Regions from separate parts of the Kitasatospora sp. NPDC088134 genome, predicted to be linked through region 1. Evidence: riboswitches for the same ligand, from Rfam matches in the RefSeq annotation. Region 1 holds a riboswitch; each other region holds the start of a gene.

Region 1 (9,704 bases):
AGCAGCAGCTCCGGCGGGACCTCCAGCACGCTGGTGCGCTCCAGGCCGCCCGGGGTCGGGATCACCGCCGTCGCCTCGCCCGGGTTGAACTGCGGGGTCGGCCGGTTCGAGGCCGGCGGCTCCGCGTCCAGCCGCGCGGCGGGCAGTGCCCGGCGGGCCCGCTGCAGCGCGGCCAGCAGCTCCACCGCGTCCCACGGCCGGGCCTGCGGGTCGCGGGCGGTCGCCGCCGCCACTATCGCGTCCAGCTCCGGGCCCACCGCGGGCGCGGTCAGCGACGGCGCCGGGACGTCCTCGTGCAGGTGGCGGTACATCACCTGGGCGGCGTTCTCGCCGGTGTGCGGCTTCGCGCCGGTCAGCGTCTCGTACAGCAGGATGCCCGCCGCGTAGACGTCCACCCGCTGGTCGGTGTCGACGTCCCGGCGGATCTGCTCCGGCGCCAAGTAGGAGACGGTGCCCAGCAGTTGGCCCGCCTGGGTGGTGCTGGAGCCGTTGTCCTGGCCGGTCAGCAGCCGGACCAGGCCGAAGTCGGCGACCTTCACCAGGCCGTTGTCGGTGATCAGCACGTTCTCCGGCTTGACGTCCCGGTGCACCAGCCCGGCCCGGTGCGCCGCGCCCAGCGCCGCCAGCACCGGTTCCAGCACGTCCAGCGCGGCCCGCACCGACAGCGCCCCGCGGTCGCGCAGCACGTCGCGCAGGTTCCGGCCGGGGACGTACTCCATCGCCATGAACACCGCGTGCGGGTCGGCGCCCTGGTCCAGCACGTTCACCACGTTCGGGTGCGCCAGCCGGGCCACCGCCTTCGCCTCCCGGATGAAACGGGCCGTGAAGTCGGCGTCCCCCACCAGCGAGGGGTGCATCACCTTCAGCGCGACCGTCCGGTCCAGCCGGGTGTCGGTGCCCCGGTAGACCGTCGACATGCCACCGACGGCGATCCGCTGCTCGACCCGGTAGCGGCCGTCCAGCAGCACGCCGTACAGGGGATCGTCGATGGTCATGTCCACCAGAGGAGTGTAGGGGCCGGGCGGTTCCCGGGCCGGGAGGGGGCGGGTGTCGGGCGGCTCACCACAGGACGCGCGGCGGGTGCAGGGTCAGGGCGGTGAGCAGCGCGGCCAGCAGCAGGCCGTGCGCGAGCAGCGCGCCGAGACCGGACCGGCGGAGCCGGACGGCCGGGGGCGTGCCGGCGCGGGCGGCCGCTGCCCCGATCGCGGCGCCGAGCAGCACCGGGACCAGCAGCACGCCGACCCGGCCGCCGGTCCGCACCAGCAGCCACCCGTCCAGCAGCAGCACCGGGCCCCACCACAGCGCCGCCGCCGCGAGGTCCCCGCCGGCGCGTCCGTCCGTCCCCATCCGCATCCCCTCCGGGGGCGAGGACGCGCCGGAGGGGCCGGGCGGTTCGGCGGGGGTCAGAACGCGGGGCGCTCGCGGGTGTCGGCGAGGCCGGCGACGGGGGAGGACGCCTCGGCGTAGTAGCGGCGCGGGATGCGGCCGGCCCGGTGGGCGAGGCGGCCCGCCTCGACGGCCAGCCGCATCGAGGCGGCCATCAGCACCGGCTCCTGGGCCCGGGTGACGGCGGAGGCCAGCATCACCGCCGAGCAGCCCAGCTCCATCGCCAGCGCGACGTCGCTGGCGGTGCCCGCGCCCGCGTCCAGCACCACCGGGACGTTGGCGGCCTCCACGATCAGCTGGAAGTTGTGCGGGTTGCGGATGCCCAGGCCGGAGCCGATCGGCGAGCCCAGCGGCATGATCGCCGCGCAGCCGACGTCCTCCAGCTTGCGGGCCAGCACCGGGTCGTCGTTGGTGTACGGCAGCACGGTGAAGCCGTCGTCCACCAGGGTCTCGGCGGCGTCCAGCAGCTCGATCGGGTCGGGCAGCAGGGTCCGCTCGTCGGCGATCACCTCCAGCTTGACCCAGTCCGTGCCGAGCGCCTCGCGGGCCAGTCGGGCGGTCAGCACGGCCTCGCCCGCGGTGTAGCAGCCGGCCGTGTTCGGCAGTACCCGGATGCCGTTGCGGGTCAGCACGTCCAGCACCGACCCCTGGGTGGCGGTGTCCACCCGGCGCATCGCCACCGTGGTCAGCTCGGTGCCGGAGGCCAGCAGGGCCTGCTCCAGCACCTCCAGGCTGGGGGCGCCGCCGGTGCCCATGATCAGCCGGGAGCCGAACGCGGTGCCGGCGATGGTGAGCACGTCCTCGGCCATCGGTCAGCCCCCCTGGACGGCGGTGAGGATCTCGACCCGGTCGCCCGCGCCGAGCACCGTGCCGGACCACGAACTGCGCGGCACCACCGCCTCGTTGACAGCGGCGGCGATCCCGGTGGGGGCGGCCGACACCTCGGCGACCACGGTGTCGAGGGTGGTGGCGGCGGGCAGCGTGCGCGGCTCGCCGTTGACGGTCAGCGTGATGGGGTTCATGCGGGGACCTCGGTGCGGAAGCGGTGGGGGGTGAAGTCGGCGGCCAGGGCGGGCAGTTCGCCGGTGGCCAGGTAGTCGGCGAGCAGGTCGGCGGTGACCGGGGTGAGCAGCACGCCGTTGCGGTGGTGCCCGGTGGCGGCGGCCAGCCCGGGCAGCGCGGTCGGGCCGAGCAGCGGTGCGTTGTCGGGGGAGCCCGGGCGCAGCCCCGCGCCCGTCTCCGCCAGCTCCAACTCGGTGATCCCGGGCACCAGTTCGTGGGCGTCCCGGAGCAGCTCGTAGACCCCGCCGGCCGTCACGGTGGTGTCGTGGCCCTGCTCCTCGGTGGTCGCGCCGACCACCAGCTCGCCGTCGGCGCGCGGCACCAGGTAGATGTGCTGCCCGCGCACCACCGCGCGGACGTTGCGGGACAGGAAGGGCGCGTACCGGGGCGGCACCCGCAGCCGCAGCACCTGGCCCTTGACCGGGCGGATCGCCGGCAGTACCCCGGCCGGCAGGCCCGGCAGCAGGTGGCTGCGGGCGCCCGCGGCCAGCACCGTGCACCCGGCGGACAGCTCGACGCCGGTCGACAGCCGGACGCCGGTGGCCCGGACCTCCCCGGCCCGCCCGGCGGTGGTCAGCAGCTCGGCGGCCGCGGCCCGGTGGAAGGCCACCCCGAGCCGCTCGCAGGCCGCCACCAGCGCGGCGGCCAGCCGGCGGCCGTCCACCTGGTGGTCGTCGGCGACGTGCAGGCCGCCGCGCACGCCCGGGGCCAGCATCGGCTCCAGCCGGCGGCACTCGCGGCCGGTCAGCCACTCCGAGGACAGGCCCAACCGGGCCTGGAAGGCGTGCAGTTCACGCAGCTCGGCCCGGTCGTCGGCATCCAGCGCCACCGCCAGGGTGCCGGTCGCCCGGTAGCCGGTGTCCAGCCCCGTCAGCTCGGTCAGCTCGGCCGCGAAGGCCGCGTACCGCCGGTTGGACACCATGCCCAGCCGCAGCAACGGCTCCTCGCCGTACTGCAGTTCGGTCACCGGGGCGAGCATCCCCGCGGCGACCTGCGCCGCCCCGCCGCCCGGCGACGGGTCCGCCACCGCGACCGACAGGCCGCGCTGCGCGGCGCGCCAGGCCACGCCCAGCCCGATGATCCCCCCGCCGACCACGAGCACGTCGGAATGTGCCACAGCGGCTTCTTCTCCCTTCGCCGGCATGACCCGGATCAGGTTCGGACGGTCGCGGGCCGCCGCAGCCCGCCTCTCAGCCCGGTGCGCCGGGCTCCCGTGATCAAGTGACTCCCCTCCACCTTAACGCCGCGCCGATTCCGGCCCGATTCCGGCCTGAGGACGCCTGCCTGCGGCGGGCCCCGCTCGGTAGGGTGGGCGCCGTGGCTGAGCTGAGGACAACGGACCGGGCCGTCGTGGTCGGAGCGGGCATGGCGGGCGCGCAGGCCGCGCTGAACCTGCGGCAGGGCGGCTGGCGGGGCCCGATCGCCCTGCTCGGCGACGAACCCCACCCGCCCTACGACCGCCCCCCGCTCTCCAAGGACGTCCTGCTCGGCAAGGCCGACAGCACCGCCTTCGAGATCGACTGGGCCGGCCTGGACGTCGACCTCCTGCCCGGCCGCCGCGCCACCGGCCTGGACCCCGGCCTGCTGCACACCGACGGCGGCGAACTCCCGTACCAGGCCCTGGTGATCGCCACCGGCGCCGAGCCGCGCACCCTCCCCGGCCTGCCCGGCGCCCGCACCCTGCGCACCGTCGACGACGCCCTGGCCCTGCGCGCCGCGCTCGCCCCCGGGCGGAGGGTCGTGCTGGTCGGCGCGGGCTGGATCGGCGCCGAGACCGCCACCGTCGCCCGCGCCCTCGGCTGCGAGGTCACCGTGGTCGAGGCCGCCGCGACCCCGCTGGCCGGCGCGCTGCCCGCCGAACTCGGCGCCCTGATGGCCGACTGGTACGCCGCCGCCGGGGTCGACCTGCGCTGCGGTGCCACCGTCGCCGGGGCCGCCGACGGCGGGGTGCTGCTCGCCGACGGCACCCACCTGCCCGCCGACGAGGTGGTGGTCGGCATCGGCGCCCGCCCCGCCACCGACTGGCTCACCGGCGGCCCGCTCGCCCTCGACCCCGAGGGCACCGTCCCCGTCGACGACCGGCTGCGCACCGCGCTGCCCGGCGTCTGGGCGGCCGGCGACTGCGTCTCCTACCCCTCCGCCCGGCTCGGCGGCGCCCGGATCGCCGTCCAGCACTGGGACCACGCCCTGCACTCCGGCGGCGCCGTCGCCGCCTCCGTGCTCGGCACCCTGGACGCCCCCTACGACCCCGTCCCGTACTTCTGGTCCGAGCAGTTCGGCCGCACCGTCCAGTACGCCGGCCGGCACGCCGGGGCCGACCACCTGCTCTGGCGCGGCTCCCCGTCCGACCCCGCCTGGACGGTGCTCTGGCTGCGCGCGGGCGCGCCGGTCGCGGTGCTCGCCGTCGACCGGCCGCGCGACCTGGCCCAGGGGCGGCGGCTGATCGAGCGCGCTACGGTGCTCGACCCGGCCCGCGCCGCCGACCCGGCCGTCCCGCTGAAGGCGGCCGTGGGCTAGCACCTGGGTAGGCTGGGGCCGTGAGCACGATTGATCCCAAGACTGACGCCCTGGTCCCCGCGTGGGTGTACCTCCCCGACATCGCCGAGCGCTGGGGGGTGGTGATCACCGAGATCCGCGACATGGTGCGCGCCCGCACCCTGCTGGCGGTCCGGCGCGGCGAGAACAACTCCCTGCAGGTGCCCGCCGACTTCATCGAGGACGACGGCCTGGTCAAGCACCTGGCCAGCACCCTCACGGTGCTCCGCGACTGCGGCTTCTCCGACGAGGAGATCCTGGAGTGGATGTTCACCGAGGACGCGTCCCTCCCCGGCACCCCGATCCAGGCCCTGCGCGAGAACCGCGGCACCGAGGTCAAGCGCCGCGCCCAGGCCCTGGCCCTGTGACTGCCCGGCCGACGGCCCGTCAGCGGCTCGCCGACGCGCGGCTCTACCTCTGCACCGACGCCCGCCGCGCGCAGGGCGACCTGCCGGAGTTCCTGGACGCGGTGCTGGCGGGCGGTGTCGACATCGTCCAGCTCCGCGACAAGGGCCTGGAGGCCAAGCAGGAGCTGGCGTACCTGGAGGTCTTCGCGGACGCCGCGCGCCGGCACGGCAAGCTGCTCGCCGTCAACGACCGGGCCGACGTCGCGTACGGTGCCCGGCCCGACGTGCTGCACCTCGGCCAGGACGACCTGCCGGTGCCCGTCGCCCGCCGGATCCTCGGCGAGGACGTGCTGATCGGGCGCTCCTGCCACGCCGAGGACGAGGTCGACACCGCGATCGCCGAACCCGGCGTCGACTACTTCTGCACCGGCCCGGTCTGGCCCACCCCCACCAAGCCCGGCCGCCACGCGCCCGGGCTCGACCTGGTCCGGTACGCCGCCGCGGCCCGGCCGGAACGCCCCTGGTTCGCCATCGGCGGCGTCGACCTCGGCAACCTCCAGCAGGTCCTGGACGCGGGCGCGACCCGGGTCGTGGTGGTCCGCGCGATCACCGCCGCCGAGGACCCGGGCGCGGCGGCGGCCGAACTGGCCCGCCGGCTGCGGTAGGCCGCCCGGTCGGGAACCGCACGGTTCCCGACCGCACTCCGTGCAGGCATGGAGTCCATCGCCACGCCCGCCCGCCGGGCCCGCCGGATCGTGCTGCTCGCCCCCGTACTGCTCGGGGCGGCGGCCGTCGCCTTCCTCGCCCAGCGGCCGCTGCACCACGCCGGGTGGCACGGCTGGACGGGGACGGCCAACGGCATCGTGTTCCTGACCGTGGCCGCCCTGCCGTTGGCCGCGCTGACGGCGCGGGCGCTGGCCGCGCGGCGGCGGGCGGCCGGGGTCCAGCCCGGGTGGGCGCGGCGTTCGGCGCTGGCCGAGGTCGGCACGGTCTACGGGACGGTGCCGTGGGTGTGGATGATCCTGCTGCCGGGCGCCGACCCGGGCGGTCCGCGCCGCCGGGTCAACCTGGTGCCGCTGCACGACCTCGCGGAGATCGTCGCCGCCGGGCCGCCCGCCACCGCGGTGGCGCAGATCGTCGGCAACCTGCTGGTGTTCGCCGCGCTCGGCGCCCTCGTCCCGGTCCGGTTCGCCGCGCTCGCCTCGGTGTGGCGGGTGCTGGCGCTCGGCGCGGCCTGCTCGGTGCTGGTGGAGACCGCCCAGTACGTGCTGCGGCTGGACCGGGTCTCCTCGGTCGACGACGTGCTGCTGAACGCGGCCGGGGCGGCGCTGGCGGCCCTGGCCACGCGCCGCTGGTGGCGCCGTCCGGCGGCCTGAGGCCGCGGTCAGTACGTGCGGACGGTCGCCGCGTCGGCCAGCGCCCCGAGCGCCGCGCGGGCGGCGGCGTCCGCGAGCGGGGCGGCGGCCAGCGCGGCCATCGACTCGGCCAGCAGCGCGTCGATCCGGGCCTCGACGGCGGCCGGGGCGCCGCTGCGGGTGATCAGCGCGCCCAGGTCGGCGATCTCGTCCGGGGTGAGGTCCGGGGCGCCGAGCCGGGTGTCCAGGCGGCGGGCGTCGGCGGGGGAGAGGCCGCGCATCGCGTGGGCGACCAGCAGGGTGCGCTTGCCCTCGCGCAGGTCGTCCCCGGCGGGCTTGCCGGTGACGGCCGGGTCGCCGAAGACGCCGAGCAGGTCGTCGCGGAGCTGGAACGCCTCGCCGAGCGGCAGGCCGAACGCGCCCAGGGCGTCCACCAGGTCGGGGCCGGCACCGGCCAGCAGCGCGCCGACCTGGAGCGGCCGCTCGATGGTGTACTTCGCCGACTTGTAGTGCAGCACCGTCCGGGCCCGGTCGAGCGCCCCGGCGTCGGCGGAGTCCCCGGCGACCGGCTCCAGCACGTCCAGGTACTGACCGAGCATCACCTCGGTGCGCATCAGGTCGAAGGCCGGCTTCGCGGCCGAGACGGCCGCCGCCGACAGCCCCGAGCGGTGGAACAGCTCGTCGCACCAGATCAGCAGCAGGTCGCCGAGCAGCACGGCGGCCGAGGTCCCGTACTGCTCGCGGTCGCCGCGCCAGCCGCTGGCCCGGTGCAGGTTCTCGAAGCGGCGGTGGACGGCGGGCAGGCCGCGGCGGGTGTCGCTGCGGTCCATCAGGTCGTCGTGCACCAGGGCGCTCGCCTGCAGCAGTTCCAGCGCGGCGGCCGCCCGTTCGATGCCGGGGTCGTCGGCCGCGCCGCCGGCCGCCCGCCAGCCCCAGTAGCAGAACGCGGGCCGCAGCCGCTTGCCGCCGTCCAGCAGGAAGTCGCGCAGCGCGTCGGCGACCGGCCCGAGCTGGTCGGAGATGCCGGAGAGCAGGGCGGTCCGCTCGGCCATGAAGGTGCCGAGCGCGGTGTTGACGCGGTCGCGCACGTCCTCCGCGTCGACGGGGTTGCGGGGAAGGCGGATGGAGGAGGGCACCTGGAACTCCGGATCGTGGGCTGACAGTCAGACTAACGCGCCCGATCGGGTGCCCCGGCCCGCCGTCGGGCCCGCCCGCGCCCCGTCCAGCCGTTCGCCCGGTCGTTCGTCCAGCTGTTCGGGCAGTTCGGCGGGGGAGTGGCGGGATCTCATCCGGTGTCTCACGGGCTGGACGCCGTTTGTCCGGGCCGCGCCGCCGACGGCTAACCTGCCTGCATGGCACTCGGCATTCCCTCCACCAGAAGCGACCGCGCACAGACCGTGCGCGACCTGCTGGCGGCAGGCGACCGCTCCTTCTCCTTCGAGTTCATGCCGCCCCGCGGCGAGGAGGGCGAGCGCAAGCTCTGGGACGCGATCCGCCGGGTCGAGTGCCTGGAACCGAACTTCGTCTGCATGACCTACGGCGCGGGCGGCTCCTCGCGCGGCCGCACCGTCGACCTGGTCGGCCGGATCGCCACCGAGACGACGCTGACGCCGGTCGCCCACCTCACCGCCGTCGACCACTCGACCGCCGAACTGCGCAACATCATCGGCCAGTACGCGGACCAGGGCGTGCGCAACGTCCTCGCGGTGCGCGGCGACCCGCCCGGCGACCCGATGGGCGAGTGGGTCCGGCACCCCGAGGGCGTCGACTACGCCTACCAGTTGGTCGAACTCATCAAGGGCATCGGCGACTTCTGCGTCGGGGTGGCCGCGTTCCCGCAGATGCACCCGCGCTCCGAGAACTGGGACGAGGACATCCGGCACTTCGTCGCCAAGTGCCGGGCCGGCGCGGACTACGCCATCACCCAGATGTTCTTCGAGGTCGAGGACTACCTGCGGCTGCGCGACCGGGTCGCCGCGGCCGGCTGCGCGACGCCGATCATCCCGGAGATCATGCCGGTCACCAACATCCGCCAGCTGGTGCGCTTCCCGCAGCTCTGCGGCTCGGACTTCCCGCCCGAGTTCCGGCGCCGCCTCGAAGCCGCCGCCGAAGACCCGGCCGCCGTCCGCGCGGTGGGCCTGGAACACGCGACGGCCATGGCCGAAAGGCTCCTCGCGGAGGGCGCCCCGGGCCTGCACTTCATCACCCTCAACCACTCCACCTCCACCCTGGAGATCTACCAGAACCTGGGCCTCCACCAGCGTTGACCCCGCCTGCGGCGGGCTTCCGGGGGTTTCGCCTGCGGCGGGCTGATCGGGGCGAGGGGTGTTCGGCCCGCGGCCGGCTGTTGCGGGCGCCCCGGCCTGCGGCGGGCAGCTGGGGTGGAGGGTTTCGCCTCCGGCGGGCCGGTGGGGGCGATGGATGCTCGCTCTGCGGTGGGCGCCCTGGGTTTGGCGGTCGGTGCTTCCGGCGGGGCTGGGATTTCGCCTGCGGCGGGCTGGTCGGGGGCAGGAGCCTTCGGCCTGCGGCCGGGTGCGGTGTGGGTTGCCCCGGTCTGCGGCGGGCGTCGTGGGCTCGGTGGGCGGGGGTTTCGCCTGCGGTGGGCTGATCGGGGGCGGCCTGCGGCCGGGTGTTGAGGGGGCCCCGGCTTGGGGTTGGCGGTGGCTCTGGGCCGGGGTGGGGGCTGCCGGGTGGCGGGGCGGTCGGGGATGAGGTGGTGTTCGGCCGGAGGCTGTACAGTCGCCCGCAACTGTGCGGTGACGGAGGTGGCGGGATGGGCGTCGGGTACCTGCTCCTCTATGGCGCGCTGGGGGTGGTCGCGGTCTGGCTGACGGCCGAGTTGCTGTTGCAGAACCGGGCCGCGTTGCACTGGCGGGCGGTGGCGCTGGGCGGGTTCCTGGGCGTGGTGCTGGGGATGGCGATGTCCTCGGTGGCGGTGATAGCGGTGGGCGCGGGCGCCTTCGCGGTGGGGCAGGCGATGGTGACCGCCTCGGTGAAGCGCGGCCGCCCGGTCGGCCGG
Region 2 (9,704 bases), on a different contig from region 1:
CCGTCGCGGGTGTACTCGACCTCGACCTTCTCGCCGGGCTTGTGGGTCCAGATCTCGCTGACCAGGGTCGGGCCGCTGTCGATGGCGATGCCGCCGAGCTTGGTGATGACGTCGCCGGCCTTGAGGCCGGCCTGGTCGGCGGGGCCGCCCGGGGTGACGGCCGGGGTGTCGCGGACGGCGGCGGTGGCGATCTGGGCGCCGTCGCCGCGGTAGTCGTCGTTGCGCAGGACGCCGAGGATCGCGTAGACCGGCATGCCGTCCTTGATCAGGGTCTGGGCGACCCACTTGGCCTGGTTGATCGGGATGGCGAAGCCGAGGCCGATCGAGCCGGCCCGGCCGTTGCCGCTGGTGTTGGACTGGATCGCCGAGTTGATGCCGATCACCGAGCCGGAGGCGTCCAGCAGCGGCCCGCCGGAGTTGCCCGGGTTGATCGAGGCGTCGGTCTGCAGGGCGTTCATGTAGGAGGCCTGCGCGCCGGTCTCGTCACCGGAGGCGACCGGGCGGTCCTTGGCCGAGATGATGCCGGTGGTGACGGTGCCTTCGAGGCCGTACGGGGCACCGATGGCGATGGTGGCGTCGCCGATGGCGACCTTGTCGGAGTCGCCGAGCGGGAGCGGGTTGAGCTTCCCCGTCGGGGGCTTGTCGAGCTTGATCACCGCGACGTCGTAGCCCTCGGCCCGGCCGACCACCGAGGCGTCGTACGAGGAGCCGTCGGAGAACTTGACGGTGAGCTTGCCGCCCTTGGCGGCCGGTGCGACCACGTGGTTGTTGGTCAGGATGTGGCCCTCGGTGTCGAAGACGAACCCGGTGCCGGTGCCGGACTCGCTGGAGCCCTGGGCCTTGATGGTGACGGTCGACGGCAGCGCCTTGGCCGCGATCCCGGCGACGGACTCCGGGGCCCGGTCCAGGTTCTGGTGGGTGTTGCCGACCGTGACGGTGGTGCTGTTGTGGCTGGTCCCGGCACTGGAGGTGTCGTTGCGGTCCGCCACGGACGCGCCGATCGCCCCGCCGATCAGGCCCGCGACCAGCGCGACGGCCGCGACCAGCCCGATCAGCTTGCCGCGCTTGCCCTTGTCCGGGCCGCCGGCCCCCGGCTGCGGGACGCCCCAGGGCGCGCCCGGCCCGCCCGCGCCGCCGACCGGTTCGAGGCCGGACGGGTTGCCCCAGCCGCCGACCGGGTGGCCGGCGCCGAACGGGTGGTGCGGCTGCTCGGGCCCGCCGTAGCCGCCGTGCGCGCCGGGCCCGGCCGGGCCGCCGTCCTGGGCGAACGGGACCGGAGCGGCCGGTACCGCCGGGGCGACGGCCGTCGGCGCGTCGTGGCCGGGGGCCGCAGCGGCGGCGGGCGCCGGAGCCGCGAACGGGTTGGCCGGGGCGGCGGGCGTGCCGTACGGGTTCTGGAACGGCGGCGGGGCGTCGTCCGGGACCGCGGCCGGCACCTTGCCGAGCTGGATGGTCTCGTCCGGACGCGGCGCAGCAGGAGCAGCGGGAGCTGCGGGAGCAGCTGCAGTGGCCGGTGCGGCGGGCACCGCCGGGGCCGGCGCGGGCGGGGAGACAGGGACGGCCGGGGACGCGGGGACGGCCGGCGGCGGCGCGTCGAGGTAGGCGGGAGCCGGCGCGGGCGTGGCGGAGCCGGCGGCCACCGCCTCGGTGCCGGTGGGCTCGGGGCCCTTCTCCGGCGGGGTGGTACCACTCGCGTGCTCGGTGCTCACGGACGACCTCCATCGCTGACAAGACCTTGGACTGCGGACCGCGGCGGCGCGCCCGGCGCGGTCGCAACCTCGGAGCACAGTTTTTCCTATGCCGGATTCGGACACCGTAAGCGGGCCCCTGAAGAAATCATGAGAAGCCTTAGGCCGCTCTGACATGCACACAAGTGGTCCCGCGATGCGGACGTCCGACCCCCCGGCCTTGGCGTTCCCCCGTCCGGGGGCTAGCCTTTCGCTCCTGTAAACCGAAGAACGTCGCGGGAGCTTGGACCAACCAGGCTGAGAGTGCGCCGGTTCGACCGTAGGCCATGGCGGTGACGCCACCGCGGTCGAGGGGGCGCTGACCGCCGGAACCTGTCCGGGTAATGCCGGCGTAGGGAGTATCGGCCATGACGGCTGTTCCGTCTGCCCCAATTTCCGATCATGGCGCCGAGGCGCGTGCCGAGGCCCCGCTGACCCTCGACACGGCCCCGCCGCGCACCCTGGACTTCCGGGCGCTGTTCGCGCTCTGGGCGAACCTCGGGGTGAGCCTGATCGGGTTCACCAGTGCCGCGACGGTGCTGGGCGAGCAGGGTCACGAGCTGGGGTTCACCGCCGCGGTCACGGCGATCGTGGCGGGCACCGCGATCGGCACCGCGATGCTGGCGGTGGCCGCCCTGGTGGGCGCCCGCACCGGTGCGCCGGCGATGGCGGTGCTGCGCGGCCTGTTCGGCACCCGGCTGTCGTACGTGCCGACGGTGCTGAACATCCTGCAGTGCGTCGGCTGGGGCGTGTACGAGCTGACGGTGATCGCCTGGGGTGCCCAGACGGTGACCGGCACCGAGGGTTGGCGCTGGCTGTTCGTGCTGCTGGCGGGCGTGCTGACCACGGTGCTGACGATCTGGCCGCTGGGCGCGATCGCGGTGCTGCGCAAGTACGTGGCGGTCGCGGTCGGCGTGGCGATGGTGTACTTCACCGTCCAGTTCGCCCGGCAGGGCTTCCCGGACCCGGGCGCGGGCAACTGGGACGGCTTCCTGGCCGCGACGGACGCGGTGATCGCGGTGTCGATCTCCTTCGTGCCGCTGGCCGCGGACTACACCCGGCACGCGCGCAGCTCGGCGAAGGCGTTCTGGGGGACGTTCTCCGGCTACACGGTGGCCCAGGTGTGGTGCTACGTGCTGGGCGTGGTGGCGCTGCTGCAGTCGGGCGGCGACGCGAACCGGATCTTCGAGTCGTTCACCGGGGTGGCCGCGGGCTGGGCGTTCCTGCTGGTGCTGGTGCTGCGCGAGTCGGACCAGTCGTTCGCCAACGTGTACTCGACCGCGATGTCGATCCACAACCTGTGGCCGCGGGCCGACCGGCGGGTGCTGACCGGCGGGATCGGCGTGCTGGTGACGGTGCTGGCGCTGCGGATCAAGGAGTTCACCGACTCGTACTACGGGTTCCTGGGCCTGATCGGGTCGGTGTTCGTGCCGCTGTTCGCGGTGCTGGCGGTGGACTACTTCCTCGGTGCGGGCCGGCGCGGCTGGGACCTGTCGCAGGACGCGCCCGCGCGCTGGGTGATGCTGCTGCCGTGGGCGGTCGGCTTCGCGGTGTACCAGTTCCTGGCGCCGTCGAAGATCGGCGACTGGTGGACCGGCCGCTGGTCGGACCTGCAGCAGGCCGTGCACTTCACCCCGCAGGCGTGGAGCTCGGCCTCGCTGTTCTCGTTCCTGGTCGCGGCACTGGTCACCCTCGCGGTGGCGGCGCTGGGCGGCGGCCGGAAGGTCTGACCCCGGGGCGAGCGGGCTCAAGGGCTCAAGGGCTCAAGGGCTCAGGAGCTCAGGAGCTCGGGAGCTCGGGACACTCAGGAGCTCAGGGGATCAGTACGACCTTGCCGGTGACGGTGCCGGACTCGGCGAGGCGGAGCGCCTCGGCGGCGTCGGTGAGCGGGAGGCGGGCGGCCAGCGGCGCGGTGATCTCGCCGCGCCGGACGGCGTCCAGGACGGCGGTGAGGTCGGCGCGCAGCCGGGCCCGGAAGCGGTCGCGGCCGAGCGCCCGGCCCGCCCAGATGTTGTAGAAGCGGGCGCGGCGGCCGTTCGGCAGGGCGTTCCACCACCAGGTGCGGGCCAGCAGCTTGAGCACCGGCCACTGCTTGGAGCCGGTGTCGTCGCGGGTGGCGGCGCTGCCGTAGGCGATCAGGGTGCCGCCGGGGGCGAGCAGGTGCCAGGAGTCGACCGCGCTGCGGAGGCCGACGTGGTCGAAGACGGCGTCCACCCCGCCGGGGGCGAGGCGGCGGACCTGGGCGGGGACGTCACCGGTCCGGTAGTCGACGGGGGTGACGCCGAGGGCGCGCAGCGCGTCGTGGTGGCGCGGGGAGGCGGTGCCGATCACCTCGGCGCCGGCGGCGCGGGCGAGTTGGGCGAGGAGCTGGCCGACGCCGCCGCCCGCGCCGTGCACCAGGACGGTCTGCCCGGCCCGGACCTTTGCGTGGCGGTGCAGCATCTGGTGGGCGGTGATGCCGTTGACGACGGCGGTCTCCGCCTCGGCCGGGTCGAGGCTGTCCGGGACGGGCACGGTGTCGGCCGGGTCGAGCAGGACGTGGCTGGCCCAGCCGCCGGTCTTGGTGAGCGCGGCGATCCGGCGGCCCGTCAGGGCGGGGTCGGTGCCCGGGCCGGTGGCGGTGATCCGGCCGACCAGGTCGTAGCCCGGGACGAACGGGAACGGCGGCTGGTCGTAGTAGCGGCCGCGGCGCATCTGCTGTTCGGCGAAGGAGACGCCGGTGGCCTCGACGGCGACCAGCACCTGCCCCGGCCCCGGGGCGGGGACGGCGGAGCGGCGCACCAGCAGGCCCTCCGGTTCGACCAGGCCGGGGAGGACGATCTCGACGAGCTGCCCGGGGGCGCGGTGGTCGGGTCCGTGGTTCATGGCACTTCCTTTCGATAGAAGCTCTCGCTTCTGTTAGACCCTCTAACTCTTCAAGTTCTAGCATCACGCTTTCGTGAGAGTCAACAACAACAGTGATATGGTCTAACGGAAGTGAGGACATCTGACGAACGCGTGACACCAACACGGCAGTGAAGGGGCACCCCCATGGAGACGGAGACCGGCACCCCGCGGGAGCGCTACCGCACCCAGGTCCGCGAGGAGGTCAAGCGGCACGCCCGCGCCCAGATCGCCGAGGCGGGCGCCTCCGCGCTGTCGCTGAACGCGATCGCCAAGCGGATGGGCGTCAGCGGCCCGGCCCTCTACCGCTACTTCGCCAACCGGGACGAGCTGATCACCGAGCTGATCACCGACGGCTACCGCAGCCTGGCCGAGGTGCTGGGCGCCCGGGCCGGTCAGGGCGGTGACCTGCCCGAGCTGGCCCGGGCGCTGCGCGAGTGGGCGCTGGCCGATCCGCAGCGCTACTTCCTGCTGTACGGCACCCCCGTCCCGGGCTACCACGCCCCGCCGGAGACCACCGAGCTCGCCGCCGCCACCATGTCCGCCCTGCTGGACGCCGCCGCCCGGCACCAGCAGCCGCCGGTCGACCCGGGCCGGGCCGACGCCCGGCTCTACTCCCACCTGGGCGGCCGGCACGACTGGGCCGGTCCGCGCCGGGCCAGCGCCCACGAGCTGCGCCGGGCGCTGGCGTTCTGGACCAGGCTGCACGGCGTGCTCTCGCTGGAACTGGCCGGCCACTTCACCGGCATGGGCCTGGACCCGGAACTGCTCTACACCGCCGAGGCCGAGGCGCTCGCCCGGATCTGACCGCACGCCCCCGAACCGCCCACCCGCGAACCGCCAACCCCGACACCCCCGAACCGCCCACTCACAAACCGCCCACCCCGAACCGCCCACCCCCGGAGAGCGGGGACGCAGGTGTTCACCGGGATGTCGCCGTGCCGGAAGCCGGGCGACATCCCGGCCCTCGTAGGGTGGACGGCGTGAACACCCAGCACAGCGCCGCGACCGCGCCGAACGCCCCGATCGACCGTTCCGCGGTGAAGGTGATCGCCCACCGGGGCTCCTCGGCGGCCCTGCCGGAACACACCGAGCAGGCGTACCTGCGGGCCCTGGCGGAGGGCGCGGACGGGCTGGAGTGCGACGTCCGGGTCACCGCCGACGGGCAGCTGGTGTGCGTGCACGACCGTACGGTGCGCCGGACCTCGGACGGCCAGGGCGTGGTGTCGGCGATGACGCTGGCTCAACTCTCCCGGTTGGACTTCGGTTCGTGGAAGCACCCGGAGCAGCCGGAGCCCAGCCCGGTGCTCACCCTGGAGCGGCTGCTGGAGCTGGTCGCGGACGCCGGTCGGCGGGTGGAGCTGGCGATCGAGACCAAGCACCCGGTGCGCTACGCGGGCCGGGTGGAGTCCGAACTCCTGCGCATGCTGGGGCGGTTCAACCTGCTGCCGGCCTCCCCCGAGGAGTCGACGGTGCGGGTGATGAGCTTCTCCGAGCTGGCCCTGCACCGGGTCCGGCGGGCCGCCCCGGCGGTGCCCCGGGTGTACCTGTGGGAGCGCCGGCTGCCGGTGCTCGGCCGCACCCGCGCGCTGCCCGGCGGCGCCGCGATCGCCGGCCCGGGCATCGACCTGGTGCGCCGCGACCCGGGTCTGGTGACGGCACTGCGCCGGGCCGGGCACCGGGTGCACGTGTGGACGGTGGACCGCCCCGAGGACGTCGAACTCTGCCTGGAACTGGGCGTGGAGGCCCTGATCACCAACCGCCCGGCCGACGTCCTGGCCCAGCTCGGCCGCTGACCGTCCCCGCGCCCCGACCGCCCACGCCCAGCCCCGCAGGCCCCGCACCGGGCCGCCCCCGCACCCAATCGCGCGACAGAAATACCGAACGGGGTATTTCCGCGCGCCCTTTCCCATGGATCACCACAACAGAACGTGAGAGACGCCTCACCTTTTGCCTCCGGTCCGCACGGATGTCGTTAATGCCGCCATCGGATCGTCGAACGTCCGTTTCCGACGCATTACCTGCGGGCATCCATCCCTCGGCAGAAGCCTGAAGGAGGTCCGGGGGTGGCGTTGATGGTGGCACGAGCTGTGCCAGTTCAGGCCGGGTCGTCCTCATCGGCCATGGCCGTTCCGCACGGTCCGGCCAGTGTTTCGGCAGCCCGGCGGAGGCTGCGCCGTGATCTCGGCGACCGCGCGATACCCGATCCGGTGATTGACGACGCGGTGTTGATCCTCTCCGAACTGCTCAGCAATTCCTGTCGGCACGCCAGACCCTTGCGCCTCGCGGACGAGCCGGGCGAGCCGAACGGGCCGGGTGAGCCCGGTGAGCAGGGCAAGCAGACTGACGGAGCGACAGGCGGAGCAGCGGACGGAGCAGCAACAGGCACGGCGGCGGCGATCTGGTCCGACGGCTACGGCCCGGCGGGCGGGGACGACGATCCCGGTACGGTGCTGGTGAGTTGGCGGATGCGCGGCGACGGCCTGCTGACCCTGGAGGTGACGGACGGCGGGGCGAGCACCCGTCCGGTGCCGGCCGGGCCGTCGGTGACGGCGCACGGCGGGCGGGGGTTGAACATCGTCGGGCAGCTGGCGCGGGACTGGGGCGTGCGGCACGCACCCGGTCAGGTGACGGTGTGGGCGGAGCTGCCGGCGTTCGGGCAGGTCGTGGGCGGCGGGCGGCGCCGGAGCGCCTGAGCGGGGCGGCGCGGGCGAAGTAGGCTGCCGGGTGCAACCCGTCCGACCTCCCCGGGAGAGCCGCACCATGGCCAAGAAGGCCGCGAAGAAGCAGCCCAGCCAGTCCACCGCCGTCGAGGGCGAGGTCCCGGTCGTCGGGGCGCGCGAGGCGTGCCCGTGCGGTTCGGGCCGCCGGTACAAGGCCTGTCACGGCCGCCAGGCGGCCCACGCGGTGCAGGAGTTGGTGCACCGTCCGTTCGAGGGCCTGCCGGGCGAGGCGGACTGGGTGGCGCTGCGCGAGCTGGTGCCGGCCGCCACGGTGCCGCTGAAGCTGGCGGCGGGCGTGGCCGAGGAGGCCGTCGGCGAGGTGCCGTCGGTGACGCTGGCGACGGTGCTGCCGCTGGCCTGGCCGGCGCTGCGGCGGGCCGACGGCTCGATCCTGCTGGGCCTGCAGACCCAGTCCTCCTCGGGCGACCTGAGCCGTGACCTGGCGGACGCGCTGGAGCTGGCGCTGGCCACCGAGCCGGGCACCCCGGTGCCGGCCCGCCGGACCACGCCGGGTGGCCGACGCCTGCAGGAACTGCTGGACACCACGGCGGAGTTCACGCCCGAGGTGTTCACCGGCTTCGAGTTCTGGCTGGAGGACGCCGAGGCGGCGACCGGCGAGGTGGCGGCCTCGCTGGAGCGGGCGAACGCCTCCGCGATCCCGACCGAGAAGCTGGCCGGGGTGGACTCGGCGTACTGGTGCGGCACCCCGGACAAGAACCACCTGCGCTGGGTGATGACCGTCCCCGAGGAGCAGTTGCTGGACGCGCTGGCCCGGCTGTCGGCGGCCGGTGAGAGCTCGCTGGGCGAGGGCACCAAGCTGGTCGGCTCGTTCCGGGCGCACGGCTTGACGGTGCCGGTCTGGGACCTGCCGGTGGACATGGCCGCCGCCGAGGTGGAGAAGCCGGCCGCGGAGTTCGCCGCCAAGCTGGCCGAGGTGCTGGCCGCGCCCGCGCCGCTGACCGCGGAGGAGCGCCGGGCCCGGGCGAACCTGGTGAGCCGTCAGATCACCCTGAACTGACCGGAATCCGCCGGAACCGGCCGGAAAGCGCTCCACCGGGATCCGGGAAGCGTTCAGGGAAGGGTTCCGGGAAGTGATCCGCGTCACATTTCCGCCGCGCCACCGGGATTCTCCGGGGCTCCCCCGGGGCCCCTCCGGGAGTTCCCAAGGGCCTTTCGGCGTGGACAAATTGGCGCGGAGCCGGATCTTTGTTACTGTTTGAACAGTCCGACCGCTGGTGCATCCCCCGTCGCCAGCGGTCGGACATTTCTCGTTACGGGCCGTACCGTACCGACTTTCTGACGGGGCATCATCAAATACCTGGTCAGCGCCGCGGGAGCACCACCGCGCTCGCGGTGATCATCCCGCCGAGCAGCGTCCCGACCTCCGGCAGCCAGGGCCGCCCGGGGCCCGGCCGGCGCACCCAGTGCACCGGGCCCGCGCCCGTCCGCGAGGGCGGCAGCACCAGGTAGCCGCCCGGCCCGTGGTAGCGCAGCACCCCGGGCACCCAGGGCCGTTCGGCCAGCAGCGCGCCGAGCTCCGGCAGCGTGTAGGGGGCGGTCAGCAGCACGAACCGGCCCGGCGTGCCGAGCACCGGCCCGTAGGGGACGCCGATCTCGTCCAGGTGCCGCAGCAGCCACGGCCCGGCCGGGCGGGGCAGGCTCACCGCGCCCAGCGCCCGTCCGGTCGCCGCCAGCACGGGCGCGCCCGGCGACCGGCGCTCCCACCACCAGCGCACCATCCGCGGATCGGTGGTGGCCGCCTCCAGCGGCGGGTCGCACGGGTGCGCGCCGGGCGTCGCGCAGACCCGGTCGGCGCAGGAGCACGGCCCGGACGCGCCGCGCAGCGGGCGGGCGCCCGGCACCACCGGCCAGCCGCAGCCGACGGCGGCCTGCAGGGCGGCGGCCAGCACCAGCGTCCGGGACCGGCGCCCCGGCATCCACTGGACCACCCGCTCGGACAGCGGCTCTCGGCGAGGTGGGCGCATGGCGGCTCGTTCCTTTCCGCGTCCGGGGTCGGCGTGCTCGACGTACTCGATGTGTTCGACGTACTCGATGTGTTCGACGTGCTCGGCATGACCGGCTGCGGCCGGGTGACCGGTCCGATCGGCGCGGGCCGCGGTGCGTGTGCGTCCCGACTACCCGCCGCTGGAACGAGAATCCCCCATACGCCCGGATGGACGCGGCCCCCGGGGCCCCGGTTCCACCGTACGAGTGAGTGCGGGCCGCCCCGGGCGGCACCCCGGCGGCCTGCGCATACGATCCCTGGCACGTTCGGCCGCCGCACTCCTGGACATGCCCCGATCGGCCTGTGTACAAGTGGGGGAATCATGCCGAGTAGTGAGTAAAGACATCGTTTCGGTCGGTCTCGGGG
Region 3 (9,704 bases), on a different contig from region 1:
CCGGGCGCCGCTCCCGGAGGTCAGCCTCCGGGAGCGGCGCCCGTCAGGGTCGCAGCCCTACCTCAGCCCGTCAGCGGCAGGTAGACCCGGTTGCCCTGGGCCGCGAACTCCGCCGACTTCTCGGCCATGCCGGCCAGGGCGTCGGCGTCGAACTCGGTGGCCACGGCCGACGATCCGTCACCGTGCTCGTCGCGGATCTGCTGGGAGACCTTCATCGACGACAACGTCAGCCCCCAACCAGCACATCCGTGGATATCGCCCCAGGACCGCCCTGTGAGGCATCATCGGGCAGAAGATCACGCTCCTTGACGGTGTCCACTCGAATGTTCGCCCGCCGTCTCCATGGCCGGGCCCAAGCCAGAGGCAGACCTGTGACGAGTCCGTCCGATCAAGAACTGTGGGCCGCTGTCGTTTCTGCTCGCCGCGAGCTCAACCGCGTGCAGGCCGAGTTCTACCAGAACGCCACCGACTCCACAGGTGTCCTACGAGATGCGCTCCGTGAGCGCGGCTGGGGTCAGACAACAGCTCTGCGCCACCTGGACGGACTCTCCCGAGACACACTGGATCTCCTGCCGGAGTTGGTGTGTCTGGTCATCTCCGACCGAACCCATCGATGGGCTGTCGAGGCGATCGACCACATCTCGCACGACAAGTTGATGCCTGCGCTTACACCCCTTGTCCGGCAACACCTGGACAGCGAGGACGCATACGAATACGGATGCCTCGCCAGTCTGGCTGCACGTATCCAGGCATGGCCCCTGCTGCAGGAGATCGTCCAGCGAGCACTGAGCAGTGCCGATCCCGAGATCCGGGAGCTTGGCCGGTTCTATGCCGAGAGGTATGACTTCCTTCAAGGAGTCGCCCAGGACGAGCTGGCCCCAGGAGAGACCTCGTCGGCCGCCAACGCCTGACGGGCCGAGCGCCCGCACCGGGAAGGCCCCCTCCTCCTTCCCGGTGCGGGCGCTGCTGCGAGCCGTTCCGTCAGTCGGCCAGCGGGAGGTAGACCCGGTTGCCGTTGGCAGCGAACTCCTCGGACTTGGCCTTCATGCCGGCTTCGGCCTCATCGTCGCTGGTCACGGCCATGTCGTCGCCGTAGGTGTCCATGATGCTTTTACTGATCTTCATCGAGCAGAACTTGGGGCCGCACATGGAGCAGAAGTGCGCGGTCTTGGCGGGCTCGGCGGGGAGGGTCTCGTCGTGGAAGTCGCGGGCGGTCTCCGGGTCGAGGGCCAGGTTGAACTGGTCCTCCCAGCGGAACTCGAAGCGGGCGTCGGAGAGCGCGTCGTCCCAGGCCTGCGCGCCGGGGTGGCCCTTGGCGAGGTCGGCGGCGTGGGCGGCGATCTTGTAGGTGATGACGCCGGTCTTCACGTCGTCCCGGTCGGGCAGGCCGAGGTGTTCCTTCGGGGTGACGTAGCAGAGCATCGCGGTGCCCCACCAGGCGATCATCGCGGCGCCGATGCCCGAGGTGATGTGGTCGTAGCCGGGCGCGACGTCGGTGGTCAGCGGGCCGAGGGTGTAGAACGGGGCCTCGTCGCAGATCTCCTTCTGCAGGTCCATGTTCTCGCGGATCTTGTGCATCGGGACGTGCCCGGGGCCCTCGATCATCACCTGGACGTCCTTGGCCCGGGCGATCCGGCCCAGCTCGCCCAGCGTGGTGAGTTCGGCGAACTGCGCCTCGTCGTTGGCGTCGGCGATCGAGCCGGGCCGCAGGCCGTCACCGAGCGAGAAGGTGACGTCGTAGGCGCGCAGCAGGTCGCAGAGCTCCTCGAAGTGGGTGTGGAGGAAGTTCTCCTGATGGTGCGCCAGGCACCAGGCGGCCATGATCGAGCCGCCGCGCGAGACGATGCCGGTCTTGCGCCGGGCGGTGAGCGGGACGTAGCGCAGCAGCACGCCGGCGTGCACCGTCATGTAGTCGACGCCCTGCTCGCACTGCTCAACCACGGTGTCCCGGTAGACCTCCCAGCTGAGCTCCTCGGCCCGGCCGTCGACCTTCTCCAGCGCCTGGTAGAGCGGGACGGTGCCGATCGGGACGGGGGAGTTGCGCAGGATCCACTCGCGGGTGGTGTGGATGTTGCGGCCGGTGGAGAGGTCCATGACGGTGTCGGCGCCCCAGCGGGTGGCCCAGGTCATCTTCTCCACCTCCTCCTCGATCGAGGAGGTGACCGCCGAGTTGCCGATGTTGGCGTTGATCTTCACCAGGAAGTCGGTGCCGATGATGGCCGGCTCGACCTCGGGGTGGTTCACGTTGACCGGGATGACGGCCCGGCCGCGCGCCACCTGCTCGCGGACGAACTCCGGTTCCAGGCCCTCCCGGAGCGCGACGAACTCCATCTCGGGGGTGACCAGGCCGCGCTTGGCGTAGCCGAGCTGGGTGACGGCGACGCCGTCCCGGGCGCGCAGCGGGCGGCGCGGCCGGCCGGGGAAGACCGCGTCCAGGTTGCGCAGGTCGCCGCCGCGCGGCGCGGTGTGCTTGATCCCGTCGTCCTCGGGGCGGGCCTCGCGGCCCTCGTACTCCTCGACGTCCCCGCGCTGCCTGATCCACGGGTCGCGCAGCGCGGGCAGTCCGCGCCGCACGTCGGTGGGGACGGCGGGGTCGGTGTACGGCCCGGAGGTGTCGTACAGCGGGACGGTCCCGCCGTTGGTGAGCCGGACCTCGCGGTAGGGGACCAGCAGGTCGGGGCGGCTGCCCCGGCGGTACGCCTTGCGCCAGGCCGGGGTGGGGTAGCCGGTGGCGGCCGACTGGTGGGCAGACGTGTCTTCGGCAAATGCGGTCATGCGACCTTCAACTCCCTACGCCGGCATTACCCGGTCAGGTTCCTGCGGTCGGCGCAGCAGGTGGTACGCGGGCCCGCGTACCGTCAGCGCCCTCTCAGCCCGGTGCTCCGAGCTCCCGTTCCGCGCAGGCGTTCGCCGCCTGCGTCCGTCGCTCACCGTAGGGCACCGGGCCCGCCCGGTCCAGGGCGCGTCCCTGGCCCCGCCATGCGCCGGAGGCGCAACTCCCGCGCGCCGCCGAGCTGTTCGCCACCCGGTCGACGTGGGAGAATGGCCCGGATGATCGGGCTGACGGGGCGGGTGACGGGGCGGATCGGCGCCGGGCTGGTCGGCGAGGTGATGGTGCACATCCCGGAGCGGCAGGGCACCGAGGCGTTCCTGGCGTACCTCGCCGTCCCGGGCGAGCGGCTGGAGCCCGGCTCGATGGTGGTCGTGGTCGAGTACCAGCCACCGCGCACGGTCTACGTCGCGCCGCTCTGAGCCTCCGTCAGCATGCGAACGGTTGAGGCCGTCCAGCTGTTTCGAGACGGTGACGGTCGACACCGGCGTTCCCTCTTCCACCGCGATCGGGACAGGCGCAGAATGCGGGCTGCCACCGGATTCCGCGCCATCCTGCACGACCGAAGCGCAGCCACGGAACCGGTGTGCCCTGAAGGGGGAGATTGCCGATGCTGATCGGCATTGTCGGCGGAGCCGTCGCTGGCCTCGTCGCACTGATCGTGCTGTTCAAACTCATGTGGCGGGTGGCCGAGCCCAACGAGGCCCTGGTCATCTCCGGTTCCAAGCACGGTGAGGGGCTCGGCTTCCGGGTCGTCACCGGCCGGGGCACCCTGGTGATCCCCGGCATGCAGGTGGTGCGCCGGCTGTCGCTGGACCTCAACGAGGCCGCGCTGGACGTCGAGTGCGTGACGTCGCAGGGCATCCCGGTGCACGTCAAGGGCGTGGTGATCTTCAAGGTGGGCGACGACAACGCGTCCATCGCCAACGCCGCCCGCCGTTTCCTGGACCAGCAGAAGATGATGGGCCACCGGGTGCACAACGTGTTCGCCGGCCACCTGCGCTCCATCGTCGGCGGGCTGACCGTCGAGGACATGATCCGCGACCGCGAGCGCCTCACCGGCGAGACCCGCTCCGCCTCGGGCATCGAGATGGAGAAGCTCGGCCTGATCATCGACTCGCTGCAGATCCAGGAGATCCTGGACCCGACCGGCTACATCACCAACCTGGCCGCGCCGCACGCCGCCGCCGTCCAGCGGGACGCCCGGATCGCGGCCGCCGAGGCCGACCGCCGGGCCACCGAGGCCGAGCAGGAGGCGTTCGCCCGGAAGGCCGAGGCGACGCGCAACTCCGGTATCCAGCAGGCCGGTTACCAGGCCGAGATGGACACTGCGGCGGCCCGCGCCATGCAGGCCGGACCGCTCGCCCAGGCCGCCGCCCGGCAGGAGGTGGTGGTCCAGGAGACCAAGGTCGCCGAGCTGGAGGCGCGCCGCAAGGAGCAGCAGCTCCAGGTCGACGTCCGCAAGCCCGCCGACGCCCGCGCCTACGAGACCCGCACCAAGGCCGAGGCCGACCGTGACGCCCGGATCTCCGCCGCCGAGGCGCTGTCCCGGGAGACCGAGCTGAAGACCGCCGCCGAGGCCAACCGGGTCAAGGTGGCCGCGGCCGCCGAGGCCGAGGCCACCCGGGCCCGCGGTCTGGCCGCCGCCGAGGCCACCCGCGCCACCGGTGAGGCGCAGGCCGCCGCCGAGGCCGCCAAGGGCCTCGCCGAGGCCGAGGCGTCCCGCGCCAAGGGCCTCGCCGAGGCCGAGGCCACCCGGGCCAAGGGCCTCGCCGAGGCCGAGGGCATCAAGGCCCGCGCCGCGGCGCTGGCCGAGAACCAGGAGGCGGTGGTCGCCCAGCAGCTCGCCGAGAACTGGCCCGCCATCGTCCGGGCCGGCGCCGACGCGTTCGGCAACGTCGAGCACATGGTGCTGCTGAACGGCGCCGAGGGCATGTCCGAGATGTTCGCCAAGGCCCTCACCATGGGCGGCACCGGCCTCGGCCTGGCCCGCCAGCTGCTCAACTCGATGACCCCGGACGCCCCGGCCGAGCCCGCGAAGGCCCCGGCCCCGGTGGCCCAGGTCATCCCGGTCCAGAGCACCGACTCCGAGTGACCGGCCGCTCCTGACGGGCCGTTCCGCACCACGACGCCCCGTCGGGAGCGCCGACCGATCCGCCCGGTGGAGGCCCCACCGGGCGGATCTCCACATTTCCCGCCCGCGCTGAGTACTCGTACTCACGCCCGAACGGCCGCCACCGCGCCAGCATCGAGACATGGACAGCCTGCCCCGCATCGGTATCACCGCCGTCGGCTCCGCCCTGCCCCGACAGACCGTCACCTCCGCGCAGCTCCAGCAGGAGGTCGCGGCGGGCTCCCGGCTGCCGCTGCCGGACGGCATGTTCGAGAAGGCCACCGGCATCCGCACCCGCCGCTTCGCCGGCCCCGACGAACACCCGTCCGCGCTCGCCCTGGCCGCCGGCCGCCGGGCGCTGGCCGCCCGCGGCCTCGAACCCGCCGACCTCGACCTGCTGATCTTCGCCTCCGCCTCCCGGGACGTCTGCGAACCCGCCACCGCCCACCTGGTCCAGGCCGAACTCGGCTCCCGGGCCCACGCGCTGGACGTCTCCAACGCCTGCAACAGCTTCCTCAACGGCATCGACACCGCCCGCGCGATGATCCTGGCCGGCCGCGCCCACCGGGCCCTGGTCGTCACCGGCGAGACCCCGAGCCGGGCGATGCGCCGCGACCCCTCCGGCCTCGCCGAGTTCCGCGACGGCTTCGCCGGCTACACCTTCGGCGACGGCGGCGCCGCCGTGGTCGTCGAGCGGGTCGAGCGCGGCGGCATCCTCGACATCGAGACCGAGACCGCCTCCGAGCACTGGGCGGTCGGCGGCATCCCCGGCGGCGGCTCCCGGCACCCGCGCGGCGACGAGTGGAGCTACTTCCGGGGCGGCGGCAAGGAGTTGCGCGGCGTCTTCGAGAAGATCGGCGCCGACATCCTCACCCGGGTCGCCGCCCGCACCGGCCTCGGCTGGGACGCCTACGCGCGCGTCCTGGTCCACCAGGTGACGCTGCCCTACCTGGAGCGCTTCGTCGAGCTGACCGGCGTCCCCGCCGAGAAGCTGGTGGTCACCGTGCCCGAGCTCGGCAACCTCGCCTCCGCCACGATAGGCGTCCAACTCGACCGGATCATGCCCGAGTTGAACCCCGGCGACAAGGTCCTGATGGTCGGCCTCGGCGGCGGCGTCAGCCTGATCACCATGGTCTGGGAGAAGTCGTGACCGCCCTCTGGGTGGTCGTACCCGCCTACCAGGAAGCCGCCCGGATCGACGGCGCCCTGCACGCCCTGGCCCGCCAGCACGACCGCGACTTCACCCTCCTCGTCGTCGACAACGGCTCCACCGACGCCACCGGCGACCGGGTCCGCGCCTTCGCCGAGCACGCCCCGTTCCCGGTCCACCTGCTGGTCGAACCCGAGAAGGGCGTCGGCAGCGCCGTCGACACCGGCTTCCGGCACGCCATCGACCACGGCGCCCGCCTGCTCGCCCGCACCGACGCCGACTGCCTCCCCGAACCCGGCTGGACCGCCGCCGCCCGGGCCGGCCTGCTCGCCTCCGGCGGCCTGGTCTGCGGACGGGTCACCGCCCGCCGCGACGAGCACGGCCCGGTCGGCCGCGGCGTCTTCCGCGCCCTGGTCGCCCTCGGCGCGCTCTTCGGCCGCGTCCGCCCCGCGCACCACCGCCGCCACGGCTACCTGACGCCCTACCGGATGCACGCCGGCAACAACATGGCCGTCACCGCCGACCTCTACCTCACCAGCGGCGGCATGCCCCGCCGCCCCTCCCCGACCGACCGCACCTTCATCAACCGGGTCCGCCGGCACACCACCGCGATCGTCCACCGCCCCGACATGGTCGTCCAGAACTCCACCCGCCGCATCCGCGCCTACGGCCTCCGCGGCACCGCCCGCTGGTACCTCGAACGCGGCGCGGGCCACCGCGACGTCGACATCCGCTGACTCCTGCGGAGAGCGCCGGGGGCCCAAGCTCCAGGGGCCCGGGGAACGGCGGTGCCGAGGGGCAGGTGTCTCACGGGCTGCGATGCGCCACCCCGTTTCGGGCCGAAGGTCTTTTGGCCGACGCCCCGTAGCGCCCCTCTGTGTCCCGGCGCATCGCCCCTCGGCCCCGCCGTTCCCCGGGCCCCTGTTTTCTCCCGTCCCGCCTGCCTGAAAGTTTCCCCCTGAATACCCCCGCTGCGAAAGGAACCTGCTCGTGCTGGACCGGCTCGATCGAACGCTGCGGGAGGGCGGCCCGCGCCCGGCGCTGCTGGGGAGCGGCGGGGCGCCGGCCCGTTGCGGTGAGCTGGCCGCCCTCGCCGACCAGTACGCCGCCGCCCTGCACCACCGCCACGGCCTGCGCCCCGGCGACACTCTCGGGGTCGCGGTCCGGCCCGGCCCGCGGGCTCTCGCCGTGCTGCTGGCCGCCCACCGCCTGGGCCTGCGGGCCGCAGTGCTGGACCCGTCGGCGGGGCCGGACGTGCTGCGGGCCCGGCTCGCCCTCGCCCCGCCCGCCCTGATCCTCGCCGACGCCGCCGTGCAGGCCGCGGCCGGCTGGGCCCGCCCGCTGGCCCGCCGCGTACACCTGGAGCTGCCGCCGCTGCACCTGCTCGGGCCGGTGGCGACCGTCGGCCGGCGCCTGCCGGGCTGCGCCCCGGGTCTCGGCGGGCACCCGGGGCCGCCGCCGAAGCCGTACGAGGGCGACGGGGACGCGGTGATCGTGTTCACCTCGGGGACCACCTCCGCCCCGCGCGGCGTCGTGCACTCCCGGGCCTCGCTGGCCGCCGGCATGCGCGCGGTGGACGCGCTGGTGCGGCCCGGCCCGGGCCGCCTGGTGCTGGGCGGGACGACCTTCGTGCTGGTCCCGGCCCTGGCGGCGGGCGCCACCGTCGCACTGCCCGCCCGCCGGAGCGCCGCGCTGCAACGGCAGATCGACCGGCTCGCCCCGGACGAGACCTACCTGACGCCGCCCCAGCTCCGGCCGCTGACCAGGCTCACCGGCCGGGTCTGGACCGGCTCCGCCCCGGCCGACGCCGCCCTGCTCCGGCGGGCCAAGCAGGCGGGCGCCAGCGAGGCGTGGGGGGTGTACGCGCTGACCGAGCTGTTCCCGGCGGCCGCCGTCGAGGAACGCGAGAAGAGCGCCCACGAAGGCCCCGGCGACCTGCTCGGCACACCGCTGCCCGGCATCCGGACCCGGCTCGGGGCGGACGGCGAACTGCTGCTCGCCGGGCCGTCCGCCCGCGACCGCTACCTCGGCGAGGACCCGGACCCGTGGGTGCGCACCGGCGACCGCGCCGCCCTCGACCCGGACGGGCGGATCGTGCTGGCGGGCCGGCTCAAGGACATGGTGCTGCGCCGCGCCGAGAACATCTATCCGGGCCTGTACGAGCCCTCCCTGCACCTGCCGGAGGTCGAACTCGCCGTCCTGGTGGGCGTTCCGGCCCCGGACGGCGACGAACGGCTGGTCGCCCTGGTCCAGCCCCGGGCCGGGGCCGACTACCGGCGCCTGCGCGCCGACCTGCGCGCGCCGCTGGCCCGGATGGGCTCCGCCCGCCCGGACGCCCTGCTGCTCGGGCCCGTCCCGCTGGCCGGGCGCTCCCGCAAGCCCGACCGGGCCGCCGCCGCCCGCCACTGCGCCGACCGGCTCGCCACCGACCCCACCGGGAGCACCCTTTGACGCTCCGTCGCACCGATCCCCGCCGGGCCGCCCGCCGCGCCGACCGGGCCGTCTACCTGCGCAGCCACCCGGTGCTGTTCGCGCTGCTCGCCGCCACCCGGCACCGGCCGCTGCTCCGGCTGGGCCGGACCGTCCTGGTCCACCACCCCGACGCGTACCGGCAGATCCTCACCAAGGTTCCGCTCGACCGCACCGCCGAGCACACCACCGGCGGCACCGCGGCCCGCCTCACCGGCGGGGGCCTGCTGTTCGACCAGAGCGGGGCCGAGCACCGCGCCTCCCGGCGGGCCCTGGGCCACCTGCTCAGCAGCGAAGGCATCGCCGAACTGCGGCCCGGCTGGCATCAGTTGATCGACAGTCGGCTCACCGGCGGCCGCGTCGACCTGGTCCCGGTGGTCCGACTGCTCGCCGGCACCACCGCCACCGCCCTCACCGGCAGCACCGCCGACCCCCTGGAACTGGCCCGCGCCGCCGAACGGGTCGCCGCCGCGACCGCCCGCACCCACCTGCCCGGACTCCCCCGGCCCGGTGCACGGCGCCGCGCCCGCGCCGCCGCGGAACAGCTGCGCCTGCTGCTCCCGGACCCGCAGGACGCGATGCTCGCCGTCGCCGCCGTCAACACCACCCTGGCCGCCCTGCCCCGCGCCGTCGCCTGGTGCGCCCGCGCCCACTGGTGGGACCGGGCCCGGCAGGACCCCGACGCGCTCGCCGCCGAACTGCTCCGCCTCACCGCCGCCTCCCCCGTCCTCCCCCGGGCGGCCGCCGCCGAGGCCACCGTCCTCGGCCACCGCCTGCGCCCCGGTGACCGCCTCCTGCTGGTCGCCCGCCACGCCGCCCAGGCCCACCGCGACACCCCCGACCACCCCCTCGCCACCCGGGCCCCCTTCGGCCTCGGCCCCCACACCTGCCCCGGCGCCGCCCTCGCCCGCGCCCAACTCACCACCCTCCTCACCACCCTGACGCCCCACCACCCCCGCCTCCACCGCACCACCCCGAACCCCCGCAGCGCCCTCCCCTCCTACCGCACCTGCCTCCTGACCCTCCGGGGAACCCCGTCAGGGGCCTACTGAGCTTCGCCCGGCCCGGGGAGCGAAGCTCCGTCCCGGGCCCGCCGGGCTTCGCGTTCCGGGCCCGGGGAGCGAAGCTCCAGGGGCCCGGGG

What was found. A riboswitch is a leader RNA that binds a small molecule or an ion and turns the genes downstream of it on or off. The one in region 1 is predicted to bind thiamine pyrophosphate.
Region 2: linked by a shared signal. The riboswitch ahead of ACIOHG_RS13010 (purine-cytosine permease family protein) and the one ahead of thiO (glycine oxidase ThiO) in region 1 are both predicted to bind thiamine pyrophosphate.
Region 3: linked by a shared signal. The riboswitch ahead of thiC (phosphomethylpyrimidine synthase ThiC) and the one ahead of thiO (glycine oxidase ThiO) in region 1 are both predicted to bind thiamine pyrophosphate.

Annotation. Positions count from the first base shown of each region.
Region 1 covers NZ_JBIUTD010000003.1:107,765-117,468, forward strand. The annotation lists gene pknB (Stk1 family PASTA domain-containing Ser/Thr kinase) at 1-995, opposite strand, end outside; gene ACIOHG_RS06315 (hypothetical protein) at 1,060-1,347, opposite strand; gene ACIOHG_RS06320 (thiazole synthase) at 1,404-2,195, opposite strand; gene thiS (sulfur carrier protein ThiS) at 2,199-2,408, opposite strand; gene thiO (glycine oxidase ThiO) at 2,405-3,592, opposite strand; TPP riboswitch at 3,561-3,673, opposite strand; gene ACIOHG_RS06335 (NAD(P)/FAD-dependent oxidoreductase) at 3,757-4,965, shown strand; gene ACIOHG_RS06340 (Rv2175c family DNA-binding protein) at 4,986-5,351, shown strand; gene thiE (thiamine phosphate synthase) at 5,348-5,995, shown strand; gene ACIOHG_RS06350 (VanZ family protein) at 6,044-6,706, shown strand; gene ACIOHG_RS06355 (polyprenyl synthetase family protein) at 6,715-7,821, opposite strand; gene metF (methylenetetrahydrofolate reductase [NAD(P)H]) at 8,038-8,952, shown strand; gene ACIOHG_RS06365 (hypothetical protein) at 9,459-9,704, shown strand, end outside.
Region 2 covers NZ_JBIUTD010000006.1:263,264-272,967, reverse strand. The annotation lists gene ACIOHG_RS13015 (S1C family serine protease) at 1-1,709, opposite strand, end outside; TPP riboswitch at 1,954-2,105, shown strand; gene ACIOHG_RS13010 (purine-cytosine permease family protein) at 2,096-3,457, shown strand; gene ACIOHG_RS13005 (medium chain dehydrogenase/reductase family protein) at 3,540-4,592, opposite strand; gene ACIOHG_RS13000 (TetR/AcrR family transcriptional regulator) at 4,758-5,417, shown strand; gene ACIOHG_RS12995 (glycerophosphodiester phosphodiesterase) at 5,594-6,406, shown strand; gene ACIOHG_RS12990 (ATP-binding protein) at 6,677-7,306, shown strand; gene ACIOHG_RS12985 (DUF5926 family protein) at 7,374-8,351, shown strand; gene ACIOHG_RS12980 (bifunctional DNA primase/polymerase) at 8,656-9,318, opposite strand.
Region 3 covers NZ_JBIUTD010000006.1:32,832-42,535, forward strand. The annotation lists gene ACIOHG_RS11910 (thiamine biosynthesis protein ThiC) at 63-215, opposite strand; gene ACIOHG_RS11915 (hypothetical protein) at 372-911, shown strand; gene thiC (phosphomethylpyrimidine synthase ThiC) at 982-2,775, opposite strand; TPP riboswitch at 2,771-2,904, opposite strand; gene ACIOHG_RS11925 (hypothetical protein) at 3,052-3,252, shown strand; gene ACIOHG_RS11930 (flotillin family protein) at 3,441-4,925, shown strand; gene ACIOHG_RS11935 (3-oxoacyl-ACP synthase III family protein) at 5,086-6,093, shown strand; gene ACIOHG_RS11940 (glycosyltransferase family A protein) at 6,090-6,830, shown strand; gene ACIOHG_RS11945 (class I adenylate-forming enzyme family protein) at 7,084-8,544, shown strand; gene ACIOHG_RS11950 (cytochrome P450) at 8,541-9,614, shown strand.